DNA from 4 places in the Streptomyces sp. NPDC101160 genome. Region 1 is predicted to be linked to each of the others. Evidence: riboswitches for the same ligand, from Rfam matches in the RefSeq annotation. Region 1 holds a riboswitch; each other region holds the start of a gene.

Region 1 (2,189 bases):
CGCTCGCGCAGCCGCTCCCGGGTCTCCGGGGCCAGCTTCAGGCCCTCGGCGAGATAGGCGTCCACCGAGCCCCAGGTCGCCTCGATCGCCTCGAAGGCCGTCTGCAGATATTCCACCCGCGCGTCGAAGAGCGGCGCGAGCAGCTCCATCACCTCCGGCGACATGGCGTCCGGGGCGGTGGAGCTGCGCTGCACCTTGTAGCGGCGGTGCGGGGCGTTGGACTTCAGGTAGTCCGCCTCGATCGCCTCGCGCTCGACGCCGAGCGCCAGCAGGGATATCGCGATCGCCAGGCCCGCGCGGTCCTTGCCGGCCGCACAGTGCATCAGGACGGGGACGCTGTCCTCGGCCATCGCGTGCAGGATCCGGCTGTGCTCGGCCGTCTTCTCCACAATCATCTTCCGGTACGAACCGGACATCCGGGCCGCGGCCTTGCCGTCCGCCAGGAGCTCGCGCAGCTGCGCCAGGTCGCCCGTGCGCACCAGCTTCCAGAACTCCTTGCCGTCGGCCGGGTCGCTCAGGGGGATGTTCACGTTCCGTGTCCCCGGAAGGTCCACGTCCGGTCCCTCGACCTTCCGGTCCGCGTCGTTGCGGAAGTCGAACACCGTGTGCAGGGCCAGGGTGGTGAGGAACGCGGCGTCCTCCGGGGTGGCGTGCGCCAGGTGGCCGCTGCGGAAGAGGCGCCCGGGGCGCACCTCCCGGCCGTCCGTGGTCGGCAGCCCGCCCAGGTCACGGAAGTTGCGTACGCCGACGAGCTCGGGCTCGGTGGTCGCTTGCGTCACGGTTGCTCCTGGTCTCTCGAGATCGGTTCCTCGGGCAATCATCCAGGGTCAGTAGCCCCGGGCATACCCCCTCGGGGCGGGAATGGGTGATCTGTCCGTATTGTGGGTTTGGTGATAACGCGCCCTGGTTGCAGGGGAGATGGGAATCGGGGCGTGAGCAGCGTCATAAACGTGACGGACCGTGCCTGATCGTCTTTTTCAAATTCCCTTGGGGAAAGGGAAAACGAGAGTTCGTCATCGACGCAGGGTGACCAGAATTCCGGCCGGATATCGCGCGATCAAGAGTGGCCGAAAAACCGTGGCTTGTTCCCGTCGGCCCGGCTCGTCTAGCGTCGCGCTCAATCCGGACGGACCGCCGAATCCTGCCGCCGCCCGGAATCCGCACCCACCCGTGTCAGGCAGGAGCGGGGGACCCAGGTACTTTGCCGATCCCTCGACGCAGCACCCACGAAGGACGGCTCGGGGTGAAGCCGCGCGACCGCGCGGCCGGACATCTCCAGTCCGAACCCGACAGCTCACCTCGCAGGCGACGGAGAGGAATTCACCATGCCCGCGAAGGGTAAGCACCGCCGTCCCAAGGTCAACCCGATCAGCCGCGGGTTCGTCGCCGCCGGCGCGGGCGGCGCGGTCGTCGCGCTCCCGCTGATCGGTGCGACCGGCGCCCACGCCGCCGAGCAGGCCGCTCCCGCCGTGGCGCACCAGCGCGTCGCCGCCGTGGCTCCCGCCGCCGTCACCCCCGCCGCCGTCACTCCCGCCCAGGCCCACGCCGCCGCCCCGGTCTCGTACACCGTGGTCCGCGGCGACTACCTGTCGAAGATCGCCACCGAGCACCACCTGGCCGGCGGCTGGCACAAGCTCTACCGCGACAACCGCCAGGTCATCGGCGAGAACCCCTCGCTGATCCTGCCCGGCATGAAGCTGACCCTCGGCGCCAAGAACCACGCCGAGCCGCACGCGGCCAAGGCCCGCCCGGCGAAGTCCCAGGCGGCCGGGACCGGCGGCGAGCAGCGCGCCTCGCGCAGCGCCGAGCGCTCCGCCGCGACCACCTCCGCCCCGGCCGCCGCCCCGGCCCCGGCCGCGACGGCCACCTCCTCCGGCTGGGTCGTCCCGGTCAGCGGCGGCATCTCCACCCCGTACAAGCAGCCGGGCTCCATGTGGTCCTCCGGCTACCACACCGGCGTCGACTTCATCGCCGACACCGGCACGGCCGTCCACGCGGTCGGCCCCGGCACCGTCTACTCCGCCGGCTGGGGCGGCGCCTACGGCAACCAGATCGTCATCCAGCACGCCGACGGCACCTTCTCCCAGTACGGCCACCTCTCCTCCATCTCGGTGAGCGCCGGGCAGACCGTCACCGGCGGCCAGGTCATCGGCCTCTCCGGCGCGACCGGCAACGTCACCGGACCGCAC
Region 2 (2,189 bases), 110 kb from region 1:
CCCTTCGAGGTCGCCGGCGATGCCGCTCCACAGCACCCGCTCGTCGAAGTGGCCGCCGCCGCGCAGCGCGAGCTCCAGGGGCCGGCGGGCGGCGGCGAGCTCCGCGAGCGGCTGCCGCAGCGGCGGGACGGCCGCGGCGGGGAGCTCGCCGAGGAAGGCCAGGGTGATGTGCCAGTCCTCGATGCGGTTCTGCCTCAGGGTCGGGTACGCCTCATAGGCGGGCCGCAGCTCGCGGGCCAGCTCGTCCTTCGCTTCGTCGGGCGGCGCCAGGGCGATGAACACCCGGACGGTCGCGCTCCGGGAGTCCTGGGGTTCCTGGGGCTCCTGCGGCCCCTGAGGTTGATCCTTCACGCAGGACTTCGTACCTCTTTTCGTACCGCCCGGTCCATTCGGGGGCCGGGCGGCACGGAAGAGAAGGGCTCAGTAGGCGCCGAAGACGTTGTCGATGGAGCCGTACTTGGCGGCGGCGTAGTTGCAGGCCGCGGTGATGTTGGCGACCGGGTCGTAGATGTCGTCGGAGGTGCCGGCCACGTGGTACGCCTGGAAGGTGGGGTCGATCACCTGGAGCAGGCCCTTGGACGGGGTGCCGGCGACGGCGTTGGAGTCCCAGTTGTTGATGGCCTGCGGGTTGCCCGAGGACTCGCGCATGATGTTGCGGTAGATGCCGTCGTAGCTGCCGGGGATGCCGTTGCGGGCCATGACGTCGAGGGCCTCGCGGATCCATCCGTCGAGGTTGTTCGCGTACGTGCCGGAGGTGCCGGTCGTGGCGGCCGCGGCCGGGGCCGGGGCGGATGCCTGGACCGCGGTGGCCGTGCCCGCCTCGCTCGCGCCGGCGCCGGTGAGGCGCGGGGCCGTCGGGGCCTGCTTCGACGTCGGGTCGACGGTCAGCTTCAGACCGGGCCGGATGAGCCGGGGGTCGTGGCCGATGGCCCGGCGGTTGTCCTGGTAGAGCTTCTTCCAGCCGCCCCTGACCGCGTACTTCTCGGCGATGCCGGAAAGCGAGTCACCGACGACGACGGAATACCGGACCGGACCGGCCTGCACGGCCTTCCGTACGGCCGTCTGCGTCACGGCCTTTTCGACTGCGACGGTCTGTGCCGCGTGCGGCTCGGCCGCCACGGCGCTCGACGCCCCGGCCAGCGGCACGGCGAGTGCGGCGCTGCCGGTGAGGCCGGCGACGGCGAGGGAGCGAGCGAGCGGGGTGCGCTTGGGGCGTCGGTGCTTCCCGTGTCCACGCATGGCGAATTCCTCTCCTCCGCCTGCGAGGTGAGCTGTCGGGTTCGGGCAGGAGATGCCCGGCCGCGGCGCGCACGGCTTCACCCCGAGCCGGCCCGGAATCCCGGGACCGGCGGCAAACCTGGGTCCCCCGCTCCTGCCGGACGAGTGTGGTGAGTGCGGTGACCGGGCGGTGGCAGGATTCGGCGTTTCCGTCCGGTTGCGGCGTGACCGTATGCGAAAACAAACGGCGAAAACAAGACGGAATTAGCGGCCCGAAAATGACCTTTACCGGAAACACAAAAGGATCATTCCGCTTACCTGGACCCGATTCCCCAACCCTTTACGGAAAGTACGGACTTGACGCCGCGCCAGCATCGGGCGGGCCGGTTCGAGCGTGACCCGAATCACCCGCGCCACCCTCGCCCCGCCTTATCTACTAAATGCACTCATGGGGCCACTCATCCGCATTTCTCTATTTGAAGAGAATGGGTGATTATCGTCCGATTTGCCCAGTGCGATTCGGGGTAGCCGCGACTCCGGGAGGTACTGCCATGAACGGCACCCATGACGACGGCGCCGGCCCCGGCCCCGAGGCGTACGACGCCACCCCCTTCCTGCCGGCGCGCGGCGGCATGCCCGCGCACCGGCGGGCCGCGGCGGACTGCCGGGGCTGTCCGCTGTTCGAGAACACGACCGGGACGGTCTTCGGGCGCGGCGACGCGCACGCGCGGCTGATGCTGGTCGGCGAGCAGCCCGGCGACCAGGAGGACCGGGAGGGCGAGGCGTTCGTCGGGCCGGCGGGCCGGCTGCTGTCACGGGCGCTGCGCGACGCGGGCATCGACGAGGACGAGGTGTACCTCACGAACGCGGTCAAGCACTTCAAGTTCACCCAGGACGAGACCCGCAAGCGCCGCATCCACAAGGCGCCGAGCCTGCGCGAGACCCTCGCCTGCCGCCCCTGGCTGCTCGCC
Region 3 (2,189 bases), on a different contig from region 1:
TGCAGGGACAGCCCAGCGATCTGGACGTCCACGCCCGCGAATTGCTGCGGCAGCGGGAGCTGATCTCCGGGATGCTCGCCGAACACACCGGCCAGGAGCGGGGCCGGATCGACTCCGACCTCGACCGGACGACCGTGTTCGACGCTGCGGGCGCCCTCGCGTACGGCCTGGTGGACCACGTGGTCCGCAGCCGCCGCGACGGCGGGACCGCCGGCGCCGGGCGGGTGTGAGCCGGCCATGGTCCCGGAACTGCCGCCGCTGCCCGCGCTCACCCGCGCCGAGGGCGAGTTCGTCGACGCGTACCTCGAAGTCGTCGATCTGCTCGGCCGGATCAATCCATCCAGGACCTCGCATACCTATGGGGCGCTACGGGCCGCCCAGGCGCTGGTCGGGCGGGCGACGGCGCTGCGCGAGGCGCTGACGCTCATGCACGCGCGGGGCGAGAGCGAGGTGCACGCGGACACATTGGCCCGCGCGCTGCGAGTGTTGGACGGAGAGCGCCGCGCGGCCCGCGTCACCATGCCCCGGCAACAGGTGAGTTGACACGAGGGCGTGTCGTGTCGAGGTCCACTCGGGCCAGCGGAACGCCGGAATCGGTCCTCCTTTCGGCGTAGTCGACGTATCGACATAGAGCTCAGCTATCTTGCGCAACGGGTGTACACATCTGGCGGAATCGGGCGTTCCACCCCTGGTGGCGGACTCGTCGCGCAAACCTCGGACGATCACCAAACCTGACTGTCCACCCGAATGGATCAGTCGTGAGGAGCCTCACATATCGCCGTTTCCACTCGGATTTCGGCGCCGGCGTGGGTCAAGATCCCTGTCGACGACAAGCCCCCGCCACCCGAGGCGGGGCGGTCCGGGCGGACGCCGAGTCCTGCCGCCGTCCCGGATGTCTGGTCGACAGGAGTGGATCGGCAGGAGTGGAGGACCCGAGCAACACGGGACGTCCGAGCGATCGGAGCCGTCCCTCGGGGTGAAGCCGCAGCCGCGGCCGGGCATCTTCGCCTGCCCGAACCCGACAGGTCATCCTTCACAGGCGGCTGACGAAGGGTTGCGCATGACTGCGCAGATTCATGTCCCGTCCCTGCTGTCCCGGGCCGGAGCCGTCTCGGCTCTCACCCTCGCCGCCGTCGGCGGCACGCTGCTCGCACCAGGAGCGGCGCCGGAGGCCCAGGCCGCGAGCTCGTACGCCAACACGGCACTGAGCGTCGCCGCCTCGAAGAAGGGATCGCCCTACCGGTACGGCGCATCAGGCCCCACCAGGTTCGACTGCTCGGGTCTCACGCTCTACTCGTACAAGAGGGCGGGCAAGACGCTGCCCCGCACCGCGCAGCAGCAGTACAACACCACACGCCACATCTCGGCGGCGAGCCGCCAGAAGGGGGACCTGGTCTTCTTCCACTCCGGTGGAAGGGTGTACCACGTCGGGATCTACGCGGGTAACAACGCGATCTGGCACTCGCCGAAGACCGGCTCATGGGTGAAGCTCGACCGGATCTGGACCTCGAAGGTCTCCTACGGCCGGGTCCGCTGACCCGTCGCACGGCACCAGGCGGCCAATCTTCCGGCCATCCGGTCAGCGGGTTGGCCGGTCGGCCGGTCAGCCGGGGACCGCCGCCGGCCAGGGCAGCTCGATCCACACGGTCTTGCCGCCCTCGGCCGTCGGCGTCACCGACAGCCGGCCGCCCGCCTCGACGGTCAGCGAGCGGATGATCATCATGCCGCGGCCGTTGTCCTGCTGGACGGCCGCCGGCAGGCGCCTCGGCCAGCGGGGGTGGCTGTCCGTCACCCCGATGCGCAGCCGCTCGTCCCGCTCCAGACGGACGTCGATCGTGAAGGTGGGCGACTGCCCGAAGGTGTGCTGGACGGCGTTGGTCGCCAGCTCGGAGACGATGAGCCGGACCGCGTCGGCCGTGTCGGCGTGGCCCGCGGGGTCTCCGACGTCACCGAGCCCCCAGGAGGCGAGCACCTCGGCGACGTACCTCCGCGCGGCGGGGACCGATGCGGGGTCGCTCGGCAGCGTGACGGTTGCTTCCTGCTGGTCTGCCATGGCGACGCTGTCCCTTTCCCCTCCGGGCCCGGCCCGGGTTGCGCTTCGCGTCAGACTGCCACCGATCGTGCGGCCCTGGGCGGCGATCGACCAAGTTATACGGATATCTGTCGCCCGAAGCGGTGAACCGTGCGAC
Region 4 (2,189 bases), on a different contig from region 1:
CGCGGGAGACTCCGTAGCGGCGGGCGAGCTGTTCCTCCGTCAGTCTGGCGCCCCGCGCGTACACACCGGAGACGATGTCGTCCCGGATCGCCGTGCATACCGACTGCGCGGGAATGCGCATGTCCGACCTCCGCTTTTCTCCACGCTGAACCCCGTCGGGCGTAGCCCGTTCGGCGACTCTATTGCAGGACGCGGGAATTTCCGATGCCGACCGGTAATTCAGGGACGAAAAAAGCCCCGGCTCGTTCGAGCCGGGGCTTCTTCGCGCTGAGCGGGGAGTCGGACGTCAGACGTCGACACCGCGGGCGCGCAGGTACGCGACGGGGTCGATGTCCGAGCCGTACTCGGGGCTGGTGCGGGCCTCGAAGTGGAGGTGCGGGCCGGTCGAGTTGCCGGAGGAGCCGGAGACGCCGATCTGCTCGCCGGGGGTCACCTTCTGGCCGACGAAGACACGGATGGCGGAGAGGTGACCGTACTGGGTGTACGTGCCGTCGTTCATCCGGATGACGATGTTGTTGCCGTACGCGCCGCCCCAGCCGGCCTCGACGACGGTGCCGGAGCCGACGGCGACGACCGTGGTGCCGTAGGCGGCGTGGAAGTCGATGCCGGAGTGGTGGCCGGAGGACCAGAGCGAGCCGCCGGTGTTGTAGCCGGTGGAGACGTACGAGTGGGCGACGGGGGCCTGGAAGGAGTTCAGGCGCTTGCGCTCGGCCTCGCGGGCGGCACGCTCCTTGGCCTGGCGGATCTCCTTGGCGCGGGCCTCGGCCTTGCGCTTCGCCTCGGCGGCGGCCTTGACGCGGGCGGCGGCCTCGAAGGCCTGCTTCTCCTGGGCGGCGGCCTGGGCGTCGACGTGCTCGGTGAGGGACTCCTCGGTGATCACCTGGGTGAGACCGGTGTCCTCCGGGGAGGGGCTCTCCGTGTCGGCGGCGAGCGCCGGGGAGGCGAGGGTGCCGATGACGCCGGTGGTGGCGAGCGTCGCCACGCCGGCGATGCCCGCGCCACGGCGCGTCAGACGGCTCGGACCACGATGCTTCCCGGTGGCACGGGTGAACGCCATGAAGTGGCTGATCCTTTCCTTCCCTCTCGCCTACCGGGTTAGCTGACGGGTTCGGAGCAGGAAGGTCTCCTACGGGCCCCTCCGCGCGGAGCGAAGGCGTCCGATTCACCCCAGGGACTTCGTGTGGGTCCCCGGCTCCCCAGGCTCGCGCCTTGCGGGGACTCGGCGATGACTGTCCGTTCGCCGCGGGTGCGGCGTGGTGCAACGGGCGAACAGTCGCGTCGACGCTAGGCCGATCTTCAGTCAATCGCCAAACAGACGCGCCAGTTTGTAAGACTTGCCACAGGGCATTCACCAACACTCGCCCGCAATACGGACAAATAGCGAGGACCCTGACGAACCAGGTCGTCAGGGTCCTCGTGACGAGGGCTCAATCAGCCGGTGACGACGGTCACTTCACCGATGCCGAGCGCCCGCACCGGCTCCTCGATCTGCGAGGCGTCGCCGACCAGGACGGTGACCAGCCGGTCCACCGGGAAGGCGTTGACCACGGCCGCGGTCGCCTCCACCGTGCCGGTCTCGGCCAGGCGCGCGTACAGGTGCGCCTGGTAGTCGTCCGGGAGGTGCTGCTCGACCTGGTCGGCCAGCGTGCCCGCGACGGAGGCGGCGGTCTCGTACTTCAGCGGGGCGACACCCACCAGGTTCTGCACCGCCACGTCGCGCTCGGCGTCGGTCAGACCCTCGGCGGCCAGGGTGCGCAGCACCTTCCACAGGTCGTCAAGTGCCGGGCCGGTGTTGGGAGTGTCCACCGAGCCGCTGATGGCGAGCATCGCCGCGCCGTGGCCCGCGTCGTCCGAGCGCAGCACCTGGCCGAAGGCGCGCACACCGTACGTGTAGCCCTTCTCCTCGCGCAGGACGCGGTCCAGGCGGGAGGTGAGCGTGCCGCCGAGGCAGTACGTGCCGAGCACCTGGGCCGGCCAGACCCGGTCGTGGCGGTCGGCACCGACGCGGCCGATGAGCAGCTGCGTCTGGACGGCGCCCGGACGGTCCACGATGACGACCCGGCCGGTGTCGTCGGCCGTGATGGGCGCCATGGGGCGCGGCGCGGCCGGCGCGCCGGTCCAGGCGCCGAGGGTCTCGGCGAGCACCTTGTCCAGGTCGACGTCGGTGAGGTCGCCGACGACCACGGCGG

What was found. A riboswitch is a leader RNA that binds a small molecule or an ion and turns the genes downstream of it on or off. The one in region 1 is predicted to bind cyclic di-AMP.
Region 2: linked by a shared signal. The riboswitch ahead of ACIRSU_RS07800 (transglycosylase SLT domain-containing protein) and the one ahead of ACIRSU_RS07325 (peptidoglycan DD-metalloendopeptidase family protein) in region 1 are both predicted to bind cyclic di-AMP.
Region 3: linked by a shared signal. The riboswitch ahead of ACIRSU_RS05030 (C40 family peptidase) and the one ahead of ACIRSU_RS07325 (peptidoglycan DD-metalloendopeptidase family protein) in region 1 are both predicted to bind cyclic di-AMP.
Region 4: linked by a shared signal. The riboswitch ahead of ACIRSU_RS30400 (M23 family metallopeptidase) and the one ahead of ACIRSU_RS07325 (peptidoglycan DD-metalloendopeptidase family protein) in region 1 are both predicted to bind cyclic di-AMP.

What each region holds. Positions count from the first base shown of each region.
Region 1 covers NZ_JBIWPJ010000002.1:376,758-378,946, forward strand. The annotation lists gene ACIRSU_RS07320 (tyrosine-protein phosphatase) at 1-821, opposite strand, end outside; cyclic di-AMP (ydaO/yuaA leader) riboswitch at 1,156-1,321, shown strand; gene ACIRSU_RS07325 (peptidoglycan DD-metalloendopeptidase family protein) at 1,326-2,189, shown strand, end outside.
Region 2 covers NZ_JBIWPJ010000002.1:482,392-484,580, reverse strand. The annotation lists gene thpR (RNA 2',3'-cyclic phosphodiesterase) at 1-351, opposite strand, end outside; gene ACIRSU_RS07800 (transglycosylase SLT domain-containing protein) at 421-1,239, opposite strand; cyclic di-AMP (ydaO/yuaA leader) riboswitch at 1,244-1,434, opposite strand; gene ACIRSU_RS07795 (UdgX family uracil-DNA binding protein) at 1,770-2,189, shown strand, end outside.
Region 3 covers NZ_JBIWPJ010000001.1:1,147,176-1,149,364, forward strand. The annotation lists gene ACIRSU_RS05020 (ATP-dependent Clp protease proteolytic subunit) at 1-230, shown strand, start outside; gene ACIRSU_RS05025 (hypothetical protein) at 238-543, shown strand; cyclic di-AMP (ydaO/yuaA leader) riboswitch at 859-1,057, shown strand; gene ACIRSU_RS05030 (C40 family peptidase) at 1,061-1,537, shown strand; gene ACIRSU_RS05035 (ATP-binding protein) at 1,604-2,053, opposite strand.
Region 4 covers NZ_JBIWPJ010000010.1:121,031-123,219, reverse strand. The annotation lists gene ACIRSU_RS30405 (GntR family transcriptional regulator) at 1-121, opposite strand, end outside; gene ACIRSU_RS30400 (M23 family metallopeptidase) at 287-1,057, opposite strand; cyclic di-AMP (ydaO/yuaA leader) riboswitch at 1,070-1,235, opposite strand; gene ACIRSU_RS30395 (M16 family metallopeptidase) at 1,432-2,189, opposite strand, start outside.